3 regions of the Epibacterium sp. HA2-3 genome follow, and region 2 is predicted to be linked to each of the others. Evidence: riboswitches for the same ligand, from Rfam matches in the RefSeq annotation. Region 2 holds a riboswitch; each other region holds the start of a gene.

Region 1 (7,620 bases), on a different replicon from region 2:
ACCGGGGGAAATTCAGAAGCGTAGGCTTTCATCGCTTCGCTTTCCCAGGTTTCGGGACGCGGGGCGACATAGCCCGTGGCGATGGTCCATTTGGCCGACTGTTCCGGGGCGGAGATCCATTTGACAAAATCAAATGCGGCCTTTGCCTGGGCGTCCGATGCGCCTTTGAAGAGGTAGAAATTGCCACCGCCGGTCGGCGCTCCGCGACGCTTGTTGGCGGGCAGCATCGCGACACCAAAATCAAAAGGCGCATTGTTGCGCACATTCGTCAGGTTGCCAGTCGAGGTCCACATCATCGCGGTCTGGCCTTCAAAGAACGCTTTGGGCGTTGCGCCCCATTCGATGATGCCGGGGGCCATCACTTCATGCGTTTTGGACAGATCCACCAGATAGTCGAGCGCTTCCACAACCTTGGGATCATCGAAATTCACCTCATTGCCATCGGCATTGGCAAGGATGGCGTCATTCTCGGTGGTCAGCCCCTGGAACAGCCAATACGGAAACCCCGAAGATGGGATGCGCACACCCCATTGGGTCACATTGCCCGCGTCGTCTTTGAGCGTAAGCTTCTTGCCCATCTCGACCATCTCGTCCCAGGTCGCCGGGGGCGTTTCAGGATCGAGACCGGCGGCTTCAAAGGCCTCTTTGTTCCAATAGAGAACAGGAGTCGAGCGTTGGAACGGAATACCGTAAGTCTTTCCACCAGTTTGGGAATTTTCCATAAACGCGGGGTAGAAGGAGTCGAGCCACGCCTTGTCCTCTGCGCTGGTGGCAAAGTCATCGAACGGCAGGATGAGGTCTTCGTCCAGGAGGGTGAACATATCAACCGACAGGATCACCGACAGCTGCGGCGCGTTTCCGCCCCGCGCAGCGGTCAGAGCCTTGGCGACCGTGTCCTGATAGGAACCCGCGTAGATCGCTTCGATGTTCACACCCTCGTTCTCGGCCACATATTGCGCGGTCAGCTCTTCGATGGTGTCGGCCGCAGCTCCGCCAACGGCCACCGGGAAATAGAATTCTAGGTCCACATCCGCTGCGGCCGGGGCCGCAGCAAAGGCGAGGGCAGCAGCGGCCGCCTTGAATTTCGTCATCAGCATGGTGTTTCTCCGTCGCTATCACAGCCAGCTTTGTACCGGCATTGAACGCTCCTCTGGAAAAGTCGGGAGCCAATAGTAAGCCGCGCCCGCGCGGGGGATCCGCACATCGGACCACGGCTCATGAGTGAATCTCCTGCAGACGCGCGATCAGGCCTGGATCTTCCAGACGCGCGTTCCGGGTCAGGTCAAAGGCATGGATCTGCTCGGGCGGAACCGCCAATCTCAGCGTCTCGCCGGGGGTAAGACCGCGTGTGCCGGGCAACTTGGCCAAAATGTCGCCGCCTGCGCAGGTCAGCTCTACCAGAGTGTCCGCGCCGAGGAATTCCGCACCTTTGACCTCCGCGAGGATCGGGCCTTGGGCGGATTCCGTGAGTGCTTCGGGTCGCACCCCGATCCGAAGACTCTCGGGCGCGGCCTCAAGCGCCGCCCCAAAGGCTGCAGGAGACAGAAGATTCATCGGCGGGTTACCGATAAACCGCGCCGCAAAGGGCGTCGCGGGACGGTTGTAGATCTCTTCCGGGGCGGCGACTTGCTCAATCTGGCCTTTGTTCATCAAGACCACGCGATCAGCCATGGTGATCGCCTCGGTCTGATCGTGGGTCACATAGACCATCGTGAAACCGAGCGCGCGCTGCAGACGGCGGATTTCACGCCGCATCTCGTCGCGCAATCGGGCGTCCAGATTGGAGAGAGGCTCATCCATCAGGCAAACCGGGCGCTGCGAGATCACAGCCCGCCCCAGGGCCACCCGTTGCTGCTGGCCTCCTGAAAGCGCCGCAGGTTTACGTCCGAGATAGGGGCCAAGTTCGAGAAGGTCGGCCACATCCTTCAGACGGCGCTGACGCTCGCGTCGCGGCAGCCCTGCAACCTTCAGACCAAAAACAATGTTTTCCGCAACGGTAAGGTGGGGAAACAAGGCATAGGACTGAAACACCATGGAAATGCCACGCTGCGCAGGGCTCATCTGGGTCACATCGCGGTTCCCGATCCGAACCTGCCCCGTCGTCACCGCCTCAAGGCCTGCTATGATGCGAAGCGTCGTGGATTTGCCACATCCCGACGGACCCAGCACCGCAGTGAATGATCCCGCAGGAACGTCAAGGCTGAGACCTTCGAGCAAGACAGTCTCGCCCCAAACCTTGCGCACCTGCTCGAGTGCGATGGCCTGCCCCTGTGCAGTCGCAGTCATGGGCGACCTCCTGCATGACGAACGCCAGGCATATGGGCGTCAGAAGAGCAAAATACTCCGAGGTGTCTCTGGCGAGTGGATGAATCGTTTAGTTTCATATGAACCTGATAAGCGCTTCATATGAATGTAATGCGACAACTCGTCCAGGATCTCATACGCGCCCGACACAATGGAAAACGCCGCGCCCAACATGGGACGCGGCGTTTTGCCTCGTGCCTTGCGCGAGGCCTTATATGTCGACTGCGACTTTGCCGATTGGGTTGGAGCAGCAGGCGAGGATATAGCCCGCATCGATGTCATCATCCGAGATGCCCCCGTTGTGGACCATATGCACCTCGCCCGATGTTTTCTTCACCTTGCAGGTGCCACAGACACCAAAAGTGCAGCCTGAGGGGATATTGAGCCCATTTGCGCGCGCCGCTGCCAAAATGGTGTCGGTCTCCGCGACTTTTGCGGTCACGCCCGAGGCTGCAAAGGTTACCTCCGCCTTGGTGTCATCATCAGGCACCACGTCGTCAAAGTCCGGCTGTTCGGCAGAGGTTTCGACCGGCGCATGGAAGCTCTCCTGATGGTAGTTATCCATGTCAAAGCCAAGACCCGCCAGTGCGTCGCGCACCGCCTGCATGAAAGGCTCCGGCCCGCAGCAATAGACCTCGCGCTCCAGATAGTCCGGCGCCATGAGGCCCAGCATCAGCTGGTTGAACATGCCCTGATAGCCGGTCCAGGGGCGATAGGGATCCGGTTCCTCGACCACGAACTTCAGATCCAACCCTTCGGAACGGCTCGCCATTTGCTCGAGCCGCTGGCGGAATATGATCTCGGAGGGCCGTTTGGCGCAGTTCACAAACACAATGTCAAGATTGTCGCCATCATCCCACATATTCGTGGTCATCGACATCATCGGCGTGATGCCAGAGCCCGCCGAGATAAACAGGAATTTCTTCGCCGTGCTTCCTGCGTTGGTGAAGAGTCCCGCAGGGCCAAGCGCCTTGATGCGGCTGCCAGGGCGCAGGTTGTCCAGCATCCAGCGGGTGCCGATGCTGTCGGCTTGCGCCTTGGCGGTAATGGTGATCGTCCGCGGCCGCGAGGGCGAAGAGGAGATCGTGTAGGTCCGGTGCAATGGCCCACCTGGCACCGGAATTTCCAAGGTCATGAACTGGCCTGCGTCATACTCAAACAGGGCCCCCGAGGGCGCCTTAAAGGTAAAAGATGCCGTGTTGTCCATTTCGGGAATGATGGAGACGCATTCCAGCATCTCCGCATCAGTCCAGACGGTACGTTCGCTGTTTCTGGGCATCAGGGTCACTCCGCTGCGACGGCGTGTGGGCCGCTGTTGCGTTTGAGGGTGGAGAGATACCACTCCACAAATTGCAGGACGCCGCTCTCTTGGGTCGGGGAATAGGGCCCCGGTTCATAGGCCGGCGAGTTGATCCCCATCTGGTTGAACTCCACAACCTCGCGGTCTTCATCATTGGTGGCAATCCAAACCTCGGTGAGCCGCTGTAGATCGTAATCCACACCTTCAACCGCGTCTTTGTGAACCAGCCATTTTGTCGTCACCTCGGTTTCCGTGGGGCTGATGGGCGTGACTCGGAACACGATCGAATGGTCCGACAGGAAGTGGTTCCAAGTGGTCGGGTAGTGGAACTTGAGCAACGAGCCCGCATCCGCAAAGGCTGCACGGCCCAGCCAGCGACGCACGGCGGTCTTGCCGTCCATCGTGTAGCTCTCAGCGCCTTCTTTCAGGGGCATGCGCGCGACACGGAACTGGCCATCACCGCTGAGGTGGAACCCCGAAGGCATCCCGGCCTGCTCACAGCGGTCGAAATGAGCCTGCAAATTGCTCGGGGTCTCGCCACCTTCGATGCCGGTCACGGAGGGATCATCCGGGAAGGTCCGGCAGAGCGCGGGGTGATTGCCGCCGCAGTGGTAGCACTCGCGGTTGTTCTCCCAGACCAGCTTCCAGTTGCCGCGCTCCACGATGGAGCTTTCATGGGCGACCTTGGCGTTCGAGAGGTCATGAACCTCCAGATAGGGGCGGGCGACCTCGGCAAACCGTTCAAAATCCGGGGCCTCATCGGCGAGACAAATATAGATCAACCCAGCAAGCTCACGGCAGTGGACCGTCTTGAGCCCATGTTTGCTCGGCTCGAAATCAGGCCCCATATCACGCGCCCACAGCAGACGACCGTCCAGTTCATAAGTCCACTGGTGATAGGGGCAGACGAGCTTAGGGTTGTTGCCTTTCTTCGCCTTGCAGATCACCGAGCCACGGTGACGACAAGCATTGTGGAAAGCCCGAATGACATTGTCTGCACCGCGCACGATGATGACATTGTAGTTGCCAACCTGATGGGTGACGTAGCTCCCTGGCTTGTCCAGCTCGCAGGCGGGAATGGCAAAAAGCCATTCTTTGTAAAAGATCTCCTGAAGATCGGTCTGAAACACCTCGGCATCGGTATAAAACGCCTGATCAAGTGCATGTCCTGCGCGGTGGTTAGCGATCAGCGTGTTGATATTGCTGTGCATTTCCTGGCTCCGTGACAAAGTTCACATATGTGAACCTTCGCCCTGTTGGTAGAGTGCAAACGGCAATGGGATCCCGTGAGGCCGCGAGGGAGGTGCCCGCGTCCTTTTCAAGATGCCCAAACCGCCGCCCGCGGTTGACGATATCTGCCGAGGCTGGTTTCCGGGCTCTGGGGGTGACCTGCTGGTCGGAGCGCAACGCCTTCCCGGGTCCTCCTCCCAGTGGCAGATGTTACGCCCGCGAATCCCATGACCGTTGCGGGGGCAGCGCCGGAATCGCACCGGCTTCCCAATTCTCCGTCCGGAAAGCCCGGACAGCACCTCGTAGGGCAGAGTTGTATCGAGATTTGCCGCGCCCGATCTCCAATTTGCGACGTTGTTTATTGAGTTCGAGACAAGCCCGCCTCACATCCGCAAAAACATGCATGGATCGCGCAGCCTCTTGAACCTTTGGCCCATCGACGCATTTCTGAGACGCAGGCCGGAGCGCGCTCATCGGAGCTTTGCCAAACCAGCGCGAAGTTTGGGGTTGGCAAAGCCACTCAATTTGGTGATCCTGCCGCACATAAACAAATACGGTAAAATCCGACTGGGGAGGAAAATATGAAAAAATTCTTGGGACTTACCGCTGTTGCATCCGTGAGCTTTGCCTTTGCGGCAGAAGCCATGGCCACAGAGTGGAATGTCTCGGTTTGGGGCAAACGCCGCGCCTTTACCGAGCACGTCGAAAAGCTCGCTGAACTGGTGTCCGAGAAAACCGACGGCGAATTCACCATGAACATCAGCTATGGTGGACTGTCCAAAAACCGCGAGAATCTCGACGGGATCTCGATTGGCGCGTTTGAGATGGCGCAGTTCTGCGCCGGCTATCACCGCGACAAAAACCGCGTGATTACCGTTCTTGAATTGCCCTTCCTGGGCATTTCCAACCTCGAAGAGGAGGTTGCGGTCTCTAGCGCGGTCTACAACCACCCCGCCGCAGCCGAGGAAATGGCGCAGTGGAACGCAAAGCTGCTCATGACCTCGCCGATGCCGCAATATAATATCGTCGGCACCGGTGATGTGCGTGATGATCTGGCGGAATTCGAAGGCATGCGCGTGCGGGCAACCGGCGGTATCGGCGAAGCCTTCAAGGCTGTTGGCGCCGTTCCGACCTCCGTCACCGCGACCGAGGCCTATCAGGCGATGGAATCCGGTGTGGTCGACACCGTAGCGTTCGCACAACATGCGCATCTGAGCTTTGGCACCATCAACCGCGCTGACTGGTGGACCGCTAACCTCAACCCCGGCACCGTGAACTGCCCGGTTGTGGTCAACATTGACGCTTACGAAAGCCTCTCTGACGCCGAGCGCGAAGCGCTGGACAGCTCGGTTGCCGAAGCGCTGGATCACTACCTGGCGAACTACGGCGAGCTGCTGAAGAAGTGGGATAGCGTTCTCGAGGAAAAAGGCGTCGAAAAGGTCGAGATCTCGGAAGAGGTGCTCGCAGAATTCCGCTCTACTGCGGCTGAGCCGATCCGCGACGCTTGGATCAAGGATATGGAAGCACAGGGCCTGCCGGGTCAGGAGCTCTATGATCTGGTTCAGAAAACGCTCGCAGATCACCGCAACGGCAGCTGATCTGAACGCAATGGCCTATGGCCTACGGCCCGGACCAATTGGTCCGGGCTTCTGCGTATCTCACCAATAATCACATATCGGGGGAAGCTATGGCAGGTTCATCAACCGTGCTCAGCGATGCCAGCATTTTGTCAAAGCTGGATCGGGCCCTTTTGCCCATTGAGCGCGTCACAGCAATTCTGAGCGGTCTTGCGGCCTTTTCACTCATGTTCCTGGCCGCATATTCCGTGGCCGGCCGTCAGTTGGATCGGACATTTCTGGCGCCATTTTTCGACAAGATCGGCCTGATGGACGGCCCCCTGCCCGGCTATGTGGATTATATCGAAGCACTGATGCCCTTGATCGCCATCCTGGGCGTCTCCTATGTGCAACGCGAAGGTTCCCACATCCGCATGGACATCCTCGTGGGACGGCTAAAGGGTCGCGCGCTTTGGCTTTTTGAATTCATCACCGTGTTCTGCATGCTGGTGCTGGTGATCGCCTTGGTCTGGGGCTCCTGGGCCCATTTCGACCGTTCGTTTGATTGCGCCCGCCCGCTGTGTTCGCGCGACAGCTCCATCGACATCGGCCTGCCGATCTGGCCATCCAAGCTGGTGGTGCCGGTTGCCTTGGCTGTGCTCTCAGCGCGGCTCCTGTTGCAGATGACGGCCTATGCCCGCGCCTTCGTTCTGGGACTCCAGAGCCCTGCGGCCGTACCGCTCATCCAATCCGTCGCCGAGCAAGCCGCTGCTGAGGCGGAGCAACTCAAGGAGGTCGGCAATGACTGATATCGAAATCGGCCTCTGGGTCACCGCCGGAATGATGGTGCTTGTTGTGCTGGGCATGCGGGTTGCGTTTGCCGCCGGGCTTGCGGGCTTTGTGGGTCTTGTGTGGCTTCGGTGGAACGGCTTTGACTATAACCCGGAGCGTTTCTGGAAAGCTGTTGAAATTAGTGTAAAAATTGCGGGCCAAGTACCGCACTCAAAGGTTTCGAGCCAGGCGCTCAGTCTCATCCCGACCTTTATTTTGATTGGTTACCTCGCCTACTACGCCCGCCTGACCACGGCACTGTTTGAGGCCGCAAAGCGCTGGGTTGCCTGGGTACCCGGGGGCCTTGCGGTATCCACCGTTTTTGCCACAGCAGGGTTTGCCGCCGTTTCGGGCGCATCGGTTGCGACCGCTGCGGTCTTTGCCCGGATCGGCATCCCG
Region 2 (7,620 bases):
GTTTTTGCAGGTCTTCGGGGTCGGATACTTCGCCCATTTCGACCACGATCGATTCAAAATCGTCATGTTCGTGATCGTGATGTCCGTCGTGATGGCTCGGGCGGGCATCAAGGTCGTCTTCGGCTGCAGCTTCCAGTCCGAGGATCACGCGCGGATCGATCACGCCTTCGGTCATCGGCAGAATCGGCAGTTTGCGCGGGGCCTCAGATTCGATGATCGCGCGGGCTTTGTCGACACCGGCCTCACCGGCGAGATCGGCCTTGGACAACAGCACAATATCGGCGCAGGCGATCTGATCTTCAAAGACTTCGGAGAGCGGGGTTTCGTGATCGAGGCTCTCGTCTGCCTCGCGCTGGGCCTGCACGGCGTCCAGATCTGGGGCAAACTGGCCCTTGGCGACGGCCTCGGCATCAGCCAGAGCGATCACACCGTCAACGGTGATGCGCGAGCGGATCGCGGGCCAATCAAAGGCCTTGAGCAGCGGTTTGGGCAGCGCCAGGCCAGAGGTCTCGATAACGATGTGTTCGGGCGGTTCGGGCAGCGCCATCAGGCTCTCGATGGTGGGGATGAAATCATCTGCCACGGTGCAGCAGATGCAGCCGTTTGCGAGCTCCATGATGTTCTCTGCGGGGCAGTTGTCATCCGCGCAGGATTTCAGGATGTCGCCATCTACTCCGGCGGTGCCAAATTCGTTCACCACCACAGCGAGGCGCTTGCCCTGCGGGTTCTGCATCAGGTGACGGATCAATGTGGTTTTGCCCGCGCCCAGAAAACCGGTGATGACGGTGACGGGGATCTTGTTCAATGAGGTCATGTGAGATCGGCCTTTCGGATCAATCCTTTGCGCTTTGCAACGCAGGTGTGTCTGGGGTGTCTTCGGTCTGAGCGCCGGGGGCTTGTGTCGGCGTGAGCGCAACACTTGGCATGGAGACGGGCGGGATGCGGGCGATGGATTGCTTGCGAAACACCACGGGGCGCTCGCGCCAGGGCACGAACCCATCCTCGGTCGAGGCATAGGCGGCCGCGCCGGCAAGGATCTCGTCGAGATGCGCGTCGGGGTCGAGATCGCCGTAGATATAGCCCCAGCGCGCAGGGCCGCCCGATAGATGCAGCGTGCAGGACCGCTTGCAGGCCGAGAGACATTCCACCCCACGGACGGTGACGCCTTCGGGCAGGGCGCTGCCTGCCAGCCGGTCCGCCAGAATACGTCCCGGGCGCGGAGCCTCGGGGTCGCTGCCTTCTGGGCGGCAGGTGGTGCAGACGGTCAGAACGACCGGCTCCGGACCTTGATCCTCTGGGCTTTGATCGTCCGGGCTCTGATTGGGGATCTCTCCCATGCGGCCTTTTCTCCTCCTCTGGGGCGAAGCGGGGCAGGCCAGATGGGGGCGCGCGCAAGTGCTGGCAGGCCCTCAACCGGTCGCGGCACACCCCGTCCGCCGGTTCTCACGCGTTGGCAGGTCTCCCGGCTTGCGGATAGATCGGCCCCGAGTGGGGCGCGAACGGTCTCCCTGCCTTCCCGGCCTGCCCACAAGGGGCGCGCCAGTGGCGGTGGAAGACCTCTCCGGTCACGGTCGCGGGGGCGGCTGTGTTTGGAGCAAGGATGATCCCGGCCCGACACATTCCCTCTTCGCCCAAAGGCTGTCACCTTCGGGAACCAACGAAATTTCCTTGCGCCATGGGGCATGTCTTTGTCAAGAGATGGGCAAACCCTGGGTCAGACCCGCAAGGAGCAAGACAGTGAGCGACCAGACATCCCAAAAGTCCGAAACCGGCATCTCAGAAGAAGAAGCGGCACGCCATGCCTCGAAGATGGCCAAAAAGAAGGCCGCGCGGGACCGGATGATGAAGACGAAAGATGGCGAAAAAGGTCTGATTATTGTTCACACCGGCCCGGGCAAAGGCAAATCCTCTTCGGGATTCGGTATGATCATGCGCTGTATCGCCCATGGCATGCCCTCGGCGGTGGTGCAGTTCATCAAGGGGGCCTGGCAGACCGGCGAACGGACGCTGATCGAGGAAAACTTCTCGGATCTCTGTCAGTTTTACGCAATGGGCGAGGGGTTCACCTGGGAGACGCAGGACAAGGCCCGGGATATCGCCGCTGCGCGCGCGGGCTGGGAAAAGGCCAAGGAGATGATCCTTGATGAGAAGAACACGATGGTTCTGCTCGATGAGATCAACATTGCGCTGCGCTATGAGTATCTTGACCTTGAGGAGGTTCTTGAGTTCCTCGTCGAGCACAAACCGGCGATGACGCATGTGGTGCTCACCGGGCGCAACGCCAAGGAAGAATTGATCGAGATTGCGGATCTGGTCACAGAGATGACTCAGGTGAAGCATCCCTTCCGTGCCGGGATCAAGGCGCAGAAGGGCGTGGAATTCTAAACCCCAAACGCAGGGCGCGGGGTGGGGATGCGAGTCGCTGCCTCGCGCTCCGGGATATTTCTTGTTAGAAGAAGAGGGGCCGCGGGCCCCTCATTTTTGTTTTCCGTTGAGCTTTTAGCCGGTGATGCGCGCCTCGATGTAGCGGTTGACGGCACCGCGAGCGTCTGCATCAAGACGCAGGCCGAGTTTGGTTCGGCGCCAGAGGTAGTCCTCTCCGGAGCGCACCCATTCGTTTTGAATGGTCCAGTCCAATTCGCGCGCGGTGATGGTCGCGCCAAAATCCTCCCCGAGATCCGACGGGGTGGTCGCATCGCCCAGAACATCCCAAGCCTCTGTGCCATAGGCGCGGATCAGGCGGCGCACGGCATAGGGGGTGAGGAATGGATAGTCCTGCGCGAGTTTGGCACCCAGTTCCGTCACGCCCTCGACGGGGAAGTCGCCACCGGGCAGAGCGACACCGGCCGTCCATTTCTCAGGCAGCTCTGGAAAGACTTCGTTGATCTTCTCGAGCGCGGCTTCGGCGAGTTTGCGATAGGTGGTGATCTTGCCGCCAAAGACGTTGAGCAAAGGGGCTTGGGCGGTGTCGAGTGTCAGCACATATTCACGCGTCGCTGCCGACGCCGAGCTGGCGCCATCGTCATAGAGCGGGCGCACGCCCGAGTAGGTCCAGACGATCTGCTCGCGCGTGACGGGGCGCTCGAAGTAGTTCGAGGCAAAGCGCACCAGATAATCCTGCTCTTCCTCGGTGCAGACGGGTTTTGTTTCGGGATCTGGGTGATCTGCATCCGTGGTGCCGATGAGGGTGAAGTCTTCCTCGTAGGGGATGGCAAAGATGATGCGCCCATCCTGACCCTGGAAGAAATAGCAGCGCCCATGATCATATAGCTTGGGCACGACGATATGGCTGCCGCGCACGAGGCGTACGTTTTCGCGGCTGTTCTGGCCCAGCTTCTGGCGCAGCACATCTGCAACCCATGGGCCACCGGCATTGACGAGCATCTTGGCGCGGCGCGTTTCTTCCTCACCGGTGGCAAGATCCCTGAGGCGGATCTCCCAGTGATCGGCGTGGCGGGTGGCGTTGATGACTTCGGTGCGGGTCAGGATCTCTGTGCCGCGGCTTTCGGCGTCGCGCGCATTGAGCACCACGAGGCGGGCGTCCTCGACCCAGCAGTCGGAATATTCAAAGGCCTTTTTGAATTTGGATTGCAGAGGCTTGCCTGCCTCGTCACGGGTCAGATCCACCGTCGTGGTGCCGGGCAGGATGCCGCGTTTGCCAAGCGTATCGTACATGAAAAGGCCCAGCCGGATCAGCCACGCAGGGCGGCGGCCTTTCATCCATGGCATGAAGGTGGTGAGCAGTTTGGAGGTTGGTGTGGTGTTGTCGAACCGCATGTCTTTGTGAAAGGGCAGCACAAAACGCATTGGCCAGGAGATATGCGGCATCGCACGCAGCAGTACCTCACGTTCGATCAGGGCTTCCTGGACGAGGCGGAACTCGAAATATTCAAGATAGCGCAGCCCGCCGTGAAAGAGCTTGGTCGAGGCCGAGGATGTCGCGGACGCGAGATCGTTCTTTTCCGCGAGGGTCACGGAAAGCCCACGGCCTGCTGCGTCGCGCGCGATGCCACAGCCATTGATGCCGCCGCCAATGATGAAGAGATCGGTGATCTCGGTGCTTTGCGAGGAATCAGTCATTTGCGCTGCTTTCGTTTTCTGCGCCGCCGTCTGCGATGAGGATTCGTGTGCCAGCGGCCTCTGCGGCCTCGGCAAATTCCGCGGGAACGGGGCGGTCGGTGATGACAAGGTCCAGCTCGGCCAGCGCGCAGATGCGCACTGGGGCAGAGCGGTCGAATTTGCTGCCGTCGCACATCAGGATGCGCGTGCGGGCGTTTTTGAGGATCGCGCGGGCGACGGATACTTCGCGCGCGTCGTGGTCGAGGATGGCACCGTCGGCGTCCATGGCAGAGGCGCCGATCACGGCGTAATCGACCTTATAGCGATTGATGAACTCGACGGCCTCTTCGCCGACGATGGCGCCGTCGCTTTGCCGGATGGAGCCGCCAACAAGGATCAGGTCACGCGTCTCCATTTCCATCATCATATTGATAATGTTGATGTTGTTTGAGAGCACCGTGAGGCCCTTGTGGCCAGAGAGTGCACGCGCGACCTGTTCGGTGGAGGTGCCGATATTGAGCGCGATGGAGCAGTTTTCCGGGATCACCTCAGCCGCCAGAGCTGCCATCGCGCGCTTGCCGGTCGCGTTGAGGCTGCGCCGTTCGGCATAGCCGCGATTTGACGCCGAGCTGATGCGCACCGCGCCGCCATGCACGCGGCTGAGCTGCCCTCGGGCAGAGAGGTCACGCAAGTCTGTTCGCACCGTCTGCAAGGATACGCCAAAGCGCTGCGCGAGGTCTTCGACCTCGACGCGATCCTGCTGGGTCAGCAAGGAAAGGATTTCGTTTTGGCGGTCGTTGGCGTCCATTTGCTTTCCTTTTCGCGAATACTTTTAGGCGAATGCAGGTATATTGTCACTATTGATTTTCGTTTTGGTATTGGGTGGCATCAAAAAGAAAGCCCCTCGCACAAGGGCAGAGGGGCTTTGTCTCGGTGTTTGACGCGAATCTGCTCAGGGCTGGCGTGGTACAGATGCAGCCGAGGAAAGGGCGATGAGGTGGTTGTCCCAAGCCAGGGGCGCCTGTGCGAGCGTCGTTACCTCTGTGCCGATCTGGGCCATGATCCCGGTTCCGGTGCTCACCAGAAAACCGTCTTTCAGCGGCGCCAAACCGCAGACATCCGAGAGGGCATGTTCCGCATGCAAGGCACCGCTCGTGCAGTCCACCACCTGCACCACACCGCCGCGCGGCGAGGTCACAGCGAGTGCGGTCTCATCTCCTGAGAACGCAATCGAGCCACCATAGCCATTGAGGTTGCGCAGGCGCGGGTCATCCTCAGCCATCAAGCGCGGTGCGCTGCCGGGTTGATGCAGGCCGACAATGGGCACATCAGCGCCCAGATCTCCCTGCCATTGCATCGCAAAGCCCACCGCGCCATCGCTGCGCACCGCGATGTGACGGATCGAGTTCTTGTGCAGATCGGCGGGCAGTTCCATTTGGTGCTGTATTTCGCCCGAAAGGCTCAGATAGCTGAGATTGGGGCGCATGAAGGGGATGTTGAGTTTGGCGCGGCCGCTCTCAGGATGGGTTTCGATACCACCATTGGCCACCACAAGACCGGGGGCGTCGCGGCGCAAGAGCATCTCGTGCGGGCCGATGCCGCCGGAGGAAAACTGGCCAATGCGGCGATAGTCGCCTGCGTTCCAGACACCGATCACGCCTGCACCGCGCGTATAGTCGTTCTCGGTGGTGTAAAGCACCTCGCCTTCGGGCGAGAACACGCCGTGCCCATAAAAATGATGCCCCTCGGGGGGCTCAAGGCGAGCCAGCTGCGCGCCGCTACGGCAGTCGATCACATCGGCAAAGCGCCCGGGGCGGCGGGCAAAGGCCACCGCTTCGGGGCGTGTGGGGTGAGCGCTGGCCGCATGGCCGCGATCGGGCAGCGGGTGGCGAAACAGCACCTCGCCCACCGCCGAAAGCCCGGCCATCACAAACAGCCCCAGCGCGTCCTTGCCCGCAGAGAGATAGGCCGGCGCACCGACATCGGCCCATGTGGCGGTTGGCGTCACGCTGCTGGCCAACAGACCTGCAAGAAAGCCGCGTCGAGAGGGCATGTTGAAACTCCTGTATCAGTGCAATGCGACACGTGGTCAGTCGCCATCCAGCGCGTTGAAGCCAGCCTCGACACCCAGTTTGGAGCCGAGATCACGCAGGGCGATTTCTTTGATCTCAAAGACGTCCTGTTGCAGTGTCTCCAGCAGAAAGCGCTTTTGCGGATCTGTGATGCCCGCCAGGCTTGGATCGTCCGAGAGCTGATCTGCGTGGCGGTCGGCCTTGTCAAACACCTGGGTCAGGTGCTCGGTCAGTGCCCCGTCATTGGCCGACAAGAGCAGGGCCAGTTCCCGCAGGCTCTGGAGTTGGATCTCGATATGGCGCAGGGAGCGGCCAGAGCGACGGGCCTCGGCGCGGTTCGGCTTTGGCGCATCAAAAGTGCCAAGCGGGCGCCCGATCCGCATGTCGGCGAGAATCTCAAGCCATGTGGTCAGCGCCTTGAACAGCTCCTGATGCGCTTCGGTCTCGCTGCGGTAGCGCGCTGCCGGGGTGCGCAATTGATCGGCGTAGTCCTGTTCCCAGTCATCGAGAATAGCGGCGCTGTTTCGCGCAAGGTCCCGTGCAACCGCTTGAACAAATGCGCAGGCATAGTCCGGATCGCCGAGATCCGCGTAAGCCGGATCAAAAAAGAGGTATTCGAGCGCGTAGAACCCGCGCACAGCGACCGAAGCGGTGGCAAAATCCTCGGGCGTGTCCACCACCGGGCTGCGGTTGGTCAACAGACTGCGCAGCGCTTTGGGGGTCTTGGCGCGGCTGTCGGGCCAAAAGGCGATGGCAAAGGCCCGATTGTCCACCTCTGAGGGGCCAAAGCGCAGATGACTCGCAGCGACCCAGGCGTCAAAGGCCGCTCCCCAGGCATTGCGCACAGCCTCTGAGGTGGGGGCGCAGTCGCTCTGGGCGAGGGTTGCAAACTCGGCGCTCTCGGACGTGAGCTGGGCGTAGGTCGGCAGGATATGCTGATCGATCACCGCCTCTGCAAGTGCGTCCGCGCGGGCGGCGCTCGAAAGTGCCAAGACGGTGCAGGCAACAGTGCAGGCGGTGGCGGTGAGGCGGGACAAGAGGGGCATCAAAGGGACTCCAGAAATGAAATAAGGGCCGCGCGGTCGGCAGGGGGCAGGGCCACCACCCGGTCGCGAGCAGCTTGTGCTTCGCCGCCATGCCAGAGGATCGCCTCAAGAAGGGTGCGGGCGCGGCCATCATGCAGGAACGTGGCGCGAGCAGAGACCTGTTGCGTCAGCCCGATCCCCCAGAGCGGGGCGGTGCGCCACTCGCGCCCCGTGGCGCGCGCTTCGGGGCGGTTGTCGGCCAGCCCCTCACCCATATCGTGAAGCAGCAGGTCAGAGTAGGGCCAGATGAGCTGAAAGCTCTGTTCGGGGCGGTCTATCAGGCGGTGGGTGACAAACTTCGGGGTGTGGCAGCTGGTGCAGCCGATCTCGTAGAATACGGATTTACCGCGCAACACCTCTGGCGCATCCAAGTTGCGGCGGGCCGGTACTGCTATATTGCGGCT
Region 3 (7,620 bases), 1.1 Mb from region 2:
TGATCGTCGATGATGCTGGCTTCGGTGACTTCGAGTTCAAGACGGGCGGGATCCAGGCCCGTTTCCATCAGGATGTCCATCACATCCTCGACAAACGAGGGCTGAACCAGCTGTTGCGGTGCCACGTTGATCGCCACACTGAAAGGACGGCGCCAGAGTGAGGCTTCTCGGCAGGCTTCGCGCAAGACCCAATGACCGATGTCTCGAATCAGGCCTGTTTCCTCGGCGATCGGAATAAAAACATCCGGCGACACCCGCCCGCGTTTTGGATGGTTCCAGCGCAACAGCACCTCAAATCCAACCGGCTCCATCGTGTCGAGCGCATTTTGCAGCTGATACACCAGCTCGAACTCGTCGTTGTCCACCGCCAGACGCAGGTCATGCACAATCTGGGTCTTTTCACGACTGCGGCGGTCCATCTCCGCATTGAACCGACAAATCGGCGTGTCTGGATCCGACTTGGCGCGATACATCGCCACATCCGACTTGTGGAGCAGATCCGCAGGGTCGCGGCCGTCATCCATGGTTGTCGCAATCCCGATCGAAGCACCCACCCGCAGAGAGACATCCTCCAAGTCGACCGGCTCGACAATGGCTGCGTGGAGACGCTCGGCAAAGCTCAGCACCTCCTCCATCCGACGAAAACCCTCTTTGATCGCCACAAACTCGTCCCCGCCTACGCGCGTGACACATTCGCCCTCGCCCTCATGCTGCATCATCCGCAACGCCACACACCGCAAAACGGCATCGCCGGCACTGTGTCCGTACACATCGTTCACCTCCTTAAAGAGGTTGAGATCGATGGTCATGATCGCGCAGCGCCTGGTCTCGTTCTCGTCGAGCCGGATCTTCAGCGCGTCGAGCTTCCGGGTGAGCCACATGCGGTTGGGCATGCCTGTCAGCGGGTCGTGGGTGGCGGCGTGGTTGAGCTGATCGCGGGCATCATCCTCCATGTTCACCTCGATGCTCGCAGAGGCCATGGCAATCAGCAAAATGATTGCCGTCACTGCAAAAACCAGCAAGGCCATGGCGTTGTCGGAAATGGTCTTGGGCGGTACATCCACCGCGACATCAAACAGGACCTCAATCGCGCTCATACCGGTGAAATGCATGAGGCAAATCGCCAACACCATTACCAGCGCCGGTCCCAGTCGCCCCACAATGCCCCGCATCGGGCGCGCCATCAGCACATAGCTCAACGCGCCAAGCCCGACGCCCAAAAGCACCGAGGCCGCAACCGCACCGGTATTCCAATACAGCGTACCCGGCACCAGATAGGCCTGCATTCCGGTGTAATGCATGGCCGATACCGTCAGCCCAAACAGGCCGCCCGCCAGCACCGGCGCCCCGCGACCGGGTACAAAGGCCAGACTCGCATTCGCCGCAAAAGAGCCGATCACCCCCACAAAGAGCGATGTGGCCGTCAACACAGGCTCATAGCCATGTTCATACCCCGGGTCATAGGCTGTCATAGCAATGAAATGCGTGGACCAGATCGTCGCGCCCGTCACCAGGCCAGCCAGGGGGAGCTGCACGATCTTTCGCTTGCCGGTCCATTCAGTCAGCCGCCCGGACATATGAACCGACAAAAGCGACCCGATCACGCAGATCAGAGCCGCAACCGCGACAAACGCGTAATCATGTTCTTGCGTGATGCAATCCAGCAAGCGGTACATTCACTATTCCTTGAGTCCTGCAGTTCGATCTGCATCCTGACACAAGGCGATTAACAACTTTGGAAAAACAAAGAACAATCAGACTCAAAATGCATTAAATGCAATGCACACGAGGTCAGTCCTTGCGAAGGAATTTGGCTGTGGGGAAGGCGTGGCCGCAGGAGGTGCTCGCAACTATGCGGTCTGAGACTGCCGGTTTTCGAGCAGGTCGACAAACTCGGCTACGCGCTTGCGATAGCGGCGATTGAGCTTGTTGCGTGCCAGTTTCAGGGATTGCACCAACAGTCGCGCCGCCAGAGTTTTGGGCTTCATTTCCAGACGCACGGTCATCCGCGTCCGTCGCGGAGACAAGGCCATCAGATCCACCCGCAACAGACCGGTCATGCCGCTTCCGGTGGCCGCAAAAACAACCGTGTTGGGCCGGTCGCATTCGGCGACCTCTACCCGCATTTTGCGCTCAGACCCACGGAACATAAAGACCACATCCCAAGATAGGTCTTCGGGCGCCGCATCACTGTCGCCGTTTCGGCGCACTTCAACGCCACGTCGGATTGCAGATCGCTCGAAGCTTTCAAAGTCCGTGACCGCCGCGAACACCTCGTCGATGGGGCTGTCGGTATCTTCTTTGGTTTCGAAGTGCATATCTCAGACCTGTCGTTTGGTCACGGGTTGGGTCGGCAAAACTGTATTTCACCGGGTGTTCTGGCTTCAAGATAACTTATGTTGGTTACTCAAGTGTATCTGCAACCCAGTTTTCCAAAAGAAAACCCGCAATCGCACCTTTTCGCGGGGCACGCACCGTGGGATGATGACCCGCGATTGCGTCCATCGCCTCTTGGCGTGTCATCCAGAATGCGTCTTCTAGCTCTTGTGGATCAAGGGTGATGTCTTCACTCAGGGCAACGCCGGAACACCCAAACATCAACGACATGGGAAAGGCCCAGGGCTGACTGGCAAGGTAGCCGACCTCGCCAACCTTCACTCCGGATTCTTCCAGTACTTCGCGCCGCACAGCCGCCTCAAGCGTCTCTCCGGGTTCCACAAATCCCGCAAGCAGCGAATACATACCCTCGGGCCATCCGGGCGACCGTCCCATCAGAACGCGATCCCCGCGTGTGATTAGCATGATGACCACCGGGTCGGTGCGTGGAAAATGCGGCGCGTTGCAGCTCGGGCAGCGGCGTTGCCAGCCAGCTTGCTCCACCCGGCTGGGCTCACCGCAGCAGGCACAGAACCCATGGCTCGCGTGCCAACTGAGCATTGCCTTGGCTGTTGCCGCCAGCTCTGCGTCACGGGCCGAGAGATGCGTCATGACCCGCCGCAATTCCAAAAAAGCATATGAATCCGGTAGGTCCGGATGACGCTGTTCGCTGGGATCGAGAAAACTGTCTAGCGTGGTTGTATCAAGCCCCTCAGGCTCCCAGTCCTCGAGGCTCACGGCAAAATACCCCGCCCCCTCTGCGCTCCGGCCCAGAAAAAGCGCCTCCGCACGGCGCCCAGAGACAAGCGGATCGCGCGCGTTCAAAAACGCCAGCCCCTCGATTTCGGCATGATCCGGCGCAAAAACGCACAAGGGTTTGCCACGCCACAAAAGCATGATCTGGACATCTGCGGCGTCCCAAAGCGTCTGAAGCGCACCGCCATCTGCACGCAAATGCGCGGCGCGATCGAGACCGCTGCCACCAAAGGTCACCTGCTCCGCTCGCTTCATAACCGCCTCACTTTCCGAAATTTATTTCAAGTCACCGTCCTATATAGGCGATGACTGGCCAGCCCGCGATAGGCGTGATGCCGTGATCGAGTCACACACACAAGCAAAAATGCCACGCTTTTCAAAAACTCAAAAAAAGCCCATCGCAGGGGTTTCTCAGAGGCCCATGTCTCTGTTCTTCTAATCGTTAACAAACAGATCTAGCACCGGGTGCGTTCCAAATCGGAACGGCGCCTGTGAGCGATGGTGAATGGCATAGAATGACCCAAGACGATCAAGATGCCACGGGAACGCAAGAAGAGGCGGGCGACCAACCTGGCGTGACGGGGCGGTTGCGCGTGCTTGCGACATCTGATGTCCACAGTCACCTTCTCGGCTTTGATTATTACGCCGATCAAGAGCACCCCGGCATCGGCCTCAGCCGCACGGCTCAGTTGATCGCAGAGGCCCGGAAAGAGGCAGCCGAAGCTGGTGATATTGCGGTACTCTTGGACAATGGCGACTGGCTCCAAGGTTCGCCGCTTGCAGAACCGGCTCTGGCAACGGACAGCGCCTTGGCACCTGCTATCCATGCATTTGAGGTCCTCGGGTATGATGCCGTCGGCCTCGGCAATCACGAGTTCAACTACGGCCTATCCGCCTTGTCCCGGGTTCTCTCAGCGCTCCCCTGCCCTGCGGTGAGCAGCAACATCACACCGCTTTCAGCAGATGACACCTTGCCAGTTCACAAACATCTGATCCTGACGCGGCACTTTCGAAGGGCGACAGGTGGCCAGGATGGTGTGGCGGAGGTCAAGATTGGCCTGCTGTCGGTGCTGCCCCCTCAAACCATGCTCTGGGACGCGGACCATCTGGCCGGACGCTTGCATGTGGATGACATGCTGCGCAGCGCAAAGGCTGCGATTTCAGACCTGCGGGCGTCCGGTGCGGATGTGGTGATTGCCCTCGCCCACACAGGAGAAGGCGATGACACTGCGCGGGACGGAATGGAAAACGCGCTTCGCCCCCTGTCGCGTCTGCCCGGTCTCGACGCAGCCATCGGAGGGCATACGCATTTGTTGCTCCCACCGCCCGACGGCTCGGGACGTGACTGGGAGATTCCGGTCGTCATGCCCGGGTCCGGCGGGTCTCATCTCGGGGTGATAGATCTCGGCCTGCGTCAGACGCCACAGGGCTGGCGCGTTGAAGGCGGCAGCGCGGCGCTACGCGCCGTAGCGCATCAAACCCGCGACGGTCTGCGCCCGGTTGTTTCTGAGGCACCAGATCTCGTTCTGGCGCTACGGGATGTCCACGAACAGACGCGTGCCGAGATGGCGGCAAAAGTCGGCACATTGTCCGAGGCACATCATTCCTATTTCACCTATTTTGCTGAAGATCGCGCCCTCGCACTCATTGCGACGGCACAGGCTGCCGCGGTGCAGCCGATGCTGCTGAAATCAGAGTATGCGGACCTGCCACTTTTGTCTGCCGTGGCGCCGGCCAAATTTGGCGGGCGCGCCGGGCCGCTCAATTACACGGACGTCCCACCGGGAGAGATCTCACGCCGTCATGTCGCAGATATTTACAGTTACCCCAACGAGTTGCGCTGCATCATCGTCAACGGCCATCAAGTGCGAGACTGGCTCGAGATGTCCGCAGGGCTCTTTAATCAGCTGGAGCCTGATGCAGACGCGCGCCTGCTGGCAGATCCTGCGCGTCCGGGGCACAACTTTGATGTCATTTTCGGCCTGCAGTATGAAATCGACCCTCGAGAGCACGCGCGGTTTGATGCCGAAGGACGCAGGCTCCATGAAGGGCCGGGGCGGATCAGGAACCTGCAGTGGAATGGCCGCCCCATGCACGGGGACCAGCAGTTTGCAGTCGCCTTCAACAGCTACCGCAGCAGCGGCGGTGGCAATTTTCGAATGCTTATGGATGCGCCCGGTCTGCCCCTGCCGCCGCAGATGATCCGGGATGTGGTCGGCGCCTATGTGGCCTCTGCACATGACCTTTCCGCCGTCTTTCCGGCGCCCTGGCGCTTCAGCCCGGACTTGGGTGTGGATGCGATTGCCCTCACGGGCCCGGGTGCCAGGCGCCACCTCCATGAATTGCCCGAGAATGTGGCCCGCTCCGCAACAGAGCTCGACACTGGGTTTCTGGCGCTGAAGCTGCGCCTCTGAGCGCGCGACACACGAGTATTCAAACCGGCAGCGGGTTGTCATCTTTCCGCGGCTTCCCTATATCGGGATTCGAGAGGTTGGCGCGGGCAAGCGCCTCGCCAACCTGGTCAGGTCCGGAAGGAAGCAGCCACAACGAGCCCCGCTTGGGTCGATGTCCAGCCTCTCACTTGTCACACGACCCCGCCCTAGGCGGGGTTTTGTGTTTGATGAGCCTGTTCCCTACCTGCACATCCTCGTATTGTCTTGCGCATCCCATGTGTCTTGTGCCGCGCCGCTGACCTATTTCGCGCTCGCAGAAAGATCCCAGTTGACGAGGCGACTTACCGCTGCGTAGCATCCAGACAGATGGTTCCTGCCTCTGTTTGGGGTGGGATGAAAAGGGAATACGGTGAGGCTTTGGACCATTGGGTCCCGCCAAGTCCGTGACTGCCCCCGCAACTGTGAGCGGCGAGTTCCCCGGCAAAGCCACTGACCCCAACGTCGTAACCGGCAAAAAAGGGTCGGGAAGGGCCGGTTCGCGATGACCCGCAAGTCAGGAGACCTGCCATCGGCAATGTAAACCTGAAGCCGGGCGGGGTGTCTCGGAGGAGGTCTGATGGCTGATCACTCCGCGCCCGAAGGGCCTGATCCCGTCCGATGTCCCGCTCATCCCTCCGGCCCCTTGATCCGAGTGCGGAGGGCACGAGAATGACGGACCACACAGAGACGCGTGACGCGGGCACGCATGAGTTTGTATCAACAACATGTTTGCACCTCGGGCGCCCCTGCCCAGCGGCGCAGCGGATGCTGGCGGCGCTGGCAAAAGCGCTCGACAGCGCCCGCGGGCTTACGAAAGACGATTTCGAAATCAGTGGTGAAAGCCGCCTCGATGGCTGTGAGAAAGCCTGCCCGGCGCGATTTGCCGCAAGTCATGCCCGTATTCGGGTGTTTTGCGATGTGCAGGCCACGACCAAAACAGAGACGCTGGACCGATTTGCGGATGCAATGTTGTCGGCAGACGGGGGCAGCGCGCATGGCACCTCCAGCGCAGACATGCCCCGCGCGTTTGGCGAAGCCCGCCCAGCGCGTCCGCCCGTGCAAGCGCCCTCAATTCGCCACCCGCAGGGGGCACAGAGACCACGTCTGATGAGCTAAGCTGCTCGGCCTATGCTGGCGGCGCTTGGCGACGGCGGCCATAGGCCCAAGCCATCTGCGCATCCGTTTCCACCGCACAGGGCCTCAGGGCCCTGAGCCGTGCAAGAGCTGCATCCGGCGGCTCGCCGCTTTCGATCATCAGCCGGAGCACTGCCATGCCGGATCGACCGCAGCCGCCACGGCAATGCACAAGGACACGCCCTCCACCCGACAAAGCCTGCCGCGCGAGCGCGCTGACCTGATGCCAATGATCCTCAAGATCCTTTGTCGGGGTCTGGTAATCCTCAACCGGCATATGAAACCAGCGGCTGCCAAGCCCCTGAATGTCCGTGCCCAGAGTCTCTACGCCAAGGATAACATGCTCGACGCGCGTGGTCATCGAGATCACCATAGACGGGCGCCATTCGTGGATCAGGCGCAGATCGGCGGCATAATCGCCCCCTGCACCGGGCGCCCGGCTCAGGGCGAGGATCCCATCGCCCACCGAAAGCGCATGTAGCGACAAAGTTGGTTCAGCCTGCTGCGGCTGCAATTTCGTAGCACTTACCATTTACTCTCCCCCCCGGGAGCCGCGGACCCATATCCGCGATACCGTCTTGTCACCTTAGCCTGCCAAAGCGTCCTACAGGTAGTCTTTTCTGTCACCTCGCCATTCTGCACGATCATCCCCAACAGCGGTGGACGAAGCTGTCGTCGGAGCTTAGTTTGCACGGAACACTTGGCGCTGGGGTCGAATCCGGCCTGCGCCCCCAAAGACCATTCGAAAGGCCCTCATGAGCGAGCACAGCCCCGAGATCTCTGACACAGTACAGAGCGGACAATATCAGGTTCTGGCACGCAAGTACCGGCCCGAAACCTTTGCCGATCTCGTCGGGCAAGACGCTATGGTGCGCACGCTCAAGAACGCCTTTGCCGCGGATCGCATTGCGCAGGCCTTCAT

The links. Region 2 has a riboswitch for cobalamin ahead of ACZ1HH_RS10265 (DUF1636 family protein). Riboswitches for the same ligand answer to the same signal wherever they lie in the genome.
Positions count from the first base shown of each region.
Region 1: linked by a shared signal. The riboswitch ahead of ACZ1HH_RS15985 (aromatic ring-hydroxylating oxygenase subunit alpha) and the one ahead of ACZ1HH_RS10265 (DUF1636 family protein) in region 2 are both predicted to bind cobalamin.
Region 3: linked by a shared signal. The riboswitch ahead of ACZ1HH_RS00870 (hypothetical protein) and the one ahead of ACZ1HH_RS10265 (DUF1636 family protein) in region 2 are both predicted to bind cobalamin.

Region 1 covers NZ_JBVFUL020000002.1:307,799-315,418, forward strand. Annotated here, with positions in the region: gene ACZ1HH_RS15970 (ABC transporter substrate-binding protein) at 1-1,097, opposite strand, end outside; gene ACZ1HH_RS15975 (ABC transporter ATP-binding protein) at 1,216-2,286, opposite strand; gene ACZ1HH_RS15980 (FAD-binding oxidoreductase) at 2,516-3,583, opposite strand; gene ACZ1HH_RS15985 (aromatic ring-hydroxylating oxygenase subunit alpha) at 3,589-4,815, opposite strand; cobalamin riboswitch at 4,950-5,152, opposite strand; gene ACZ1HH_RS15990 (C4-dicarboxylate TRAP transporter substrate-binding protein) at 5,416-6,432, shown strand; gene ACZ1HH_RS15995 (TRAP transporter small permease subunit) at 6,522-7,199, shown strand; gene ACZ1HH_RS16000 (TRAP transporter large permease) at 7,192-7,620, shown strand, end outside.
Region 2 covers NZ_CM172490.1:2,183,334-2,190,953, reverse strand. Annotated here, with positions in the region: gene cobW (cobalamin biosynthesis protein CobW) at 1-814, opposite strand, end outside; gene ACZ1HH_RS10265 (DUF1636 family protein) at 834-1,337, opposite strand; cobalamin riboswitch at 1,436-1,674, opposite strand; gene cobO (cob(I)yrinic acid a,c-diamide adenosyltransferase) at 1,699-2,385, shown strand; gene glpD (glycerol-3-phosphate dehydrogenase) at 2,500-4,080, opposite strand; gene ACZ1HH_RS10250 (DeoR/GlpR family DNA-binding transcription regulator) at 4,073-4,867, opposite strand; gene ACZ1HH_RS10245 (DUF1513 domain-containing protein) at 5,012-6,112, opposite strand; gene ACZ1HH_RS10240 (imelysin family protein) at 6,149-7,177, opposite strand; gene ACZ1HH_RS10235 (di-heme oxidoreductase family protein) at 7,177-7,620, opposite strand, start outside.
Region 3 covers NZ_CM172490.1:183,553-191,172, reverse strand. Annotated here, with positions in the region: gene ACZ1HH_RS00895 (putative bifunctional diguanylate cyclase/phosphodiesterase) at 1-1,676, opposite strand, end outside; gene ACZ1HH_RS00890 (SRPBCC family protein) at 1,851-2,318, opposite strand; gene nudC (NAD(+) diphosphatase) at 2,404-3,387, opposite strand; gene ACZ1HH_RS00880 (5'-nucleotidase C-terminal domain-containing protein) at 3,648-5,546, shown strand; RNA gene ffs (signal recognition particle sRNA small type) at 5,617-5,715, shown strand; cobalamin riboswitch at 5,876-6,109, shown strand; gene ACZ1HH_RS00870 (hypothetical protein) at 6,234-6,680, shown strand; gene ACZ1HH_RS00865 (protein-tyrosine phosphatase family protein) at 6,691-7,230, opposite strand; gene ACZ1HH_RS00860 (DNA polymerase III subunit gamma/tau) at 7,454-7,620, shown strand, end outside.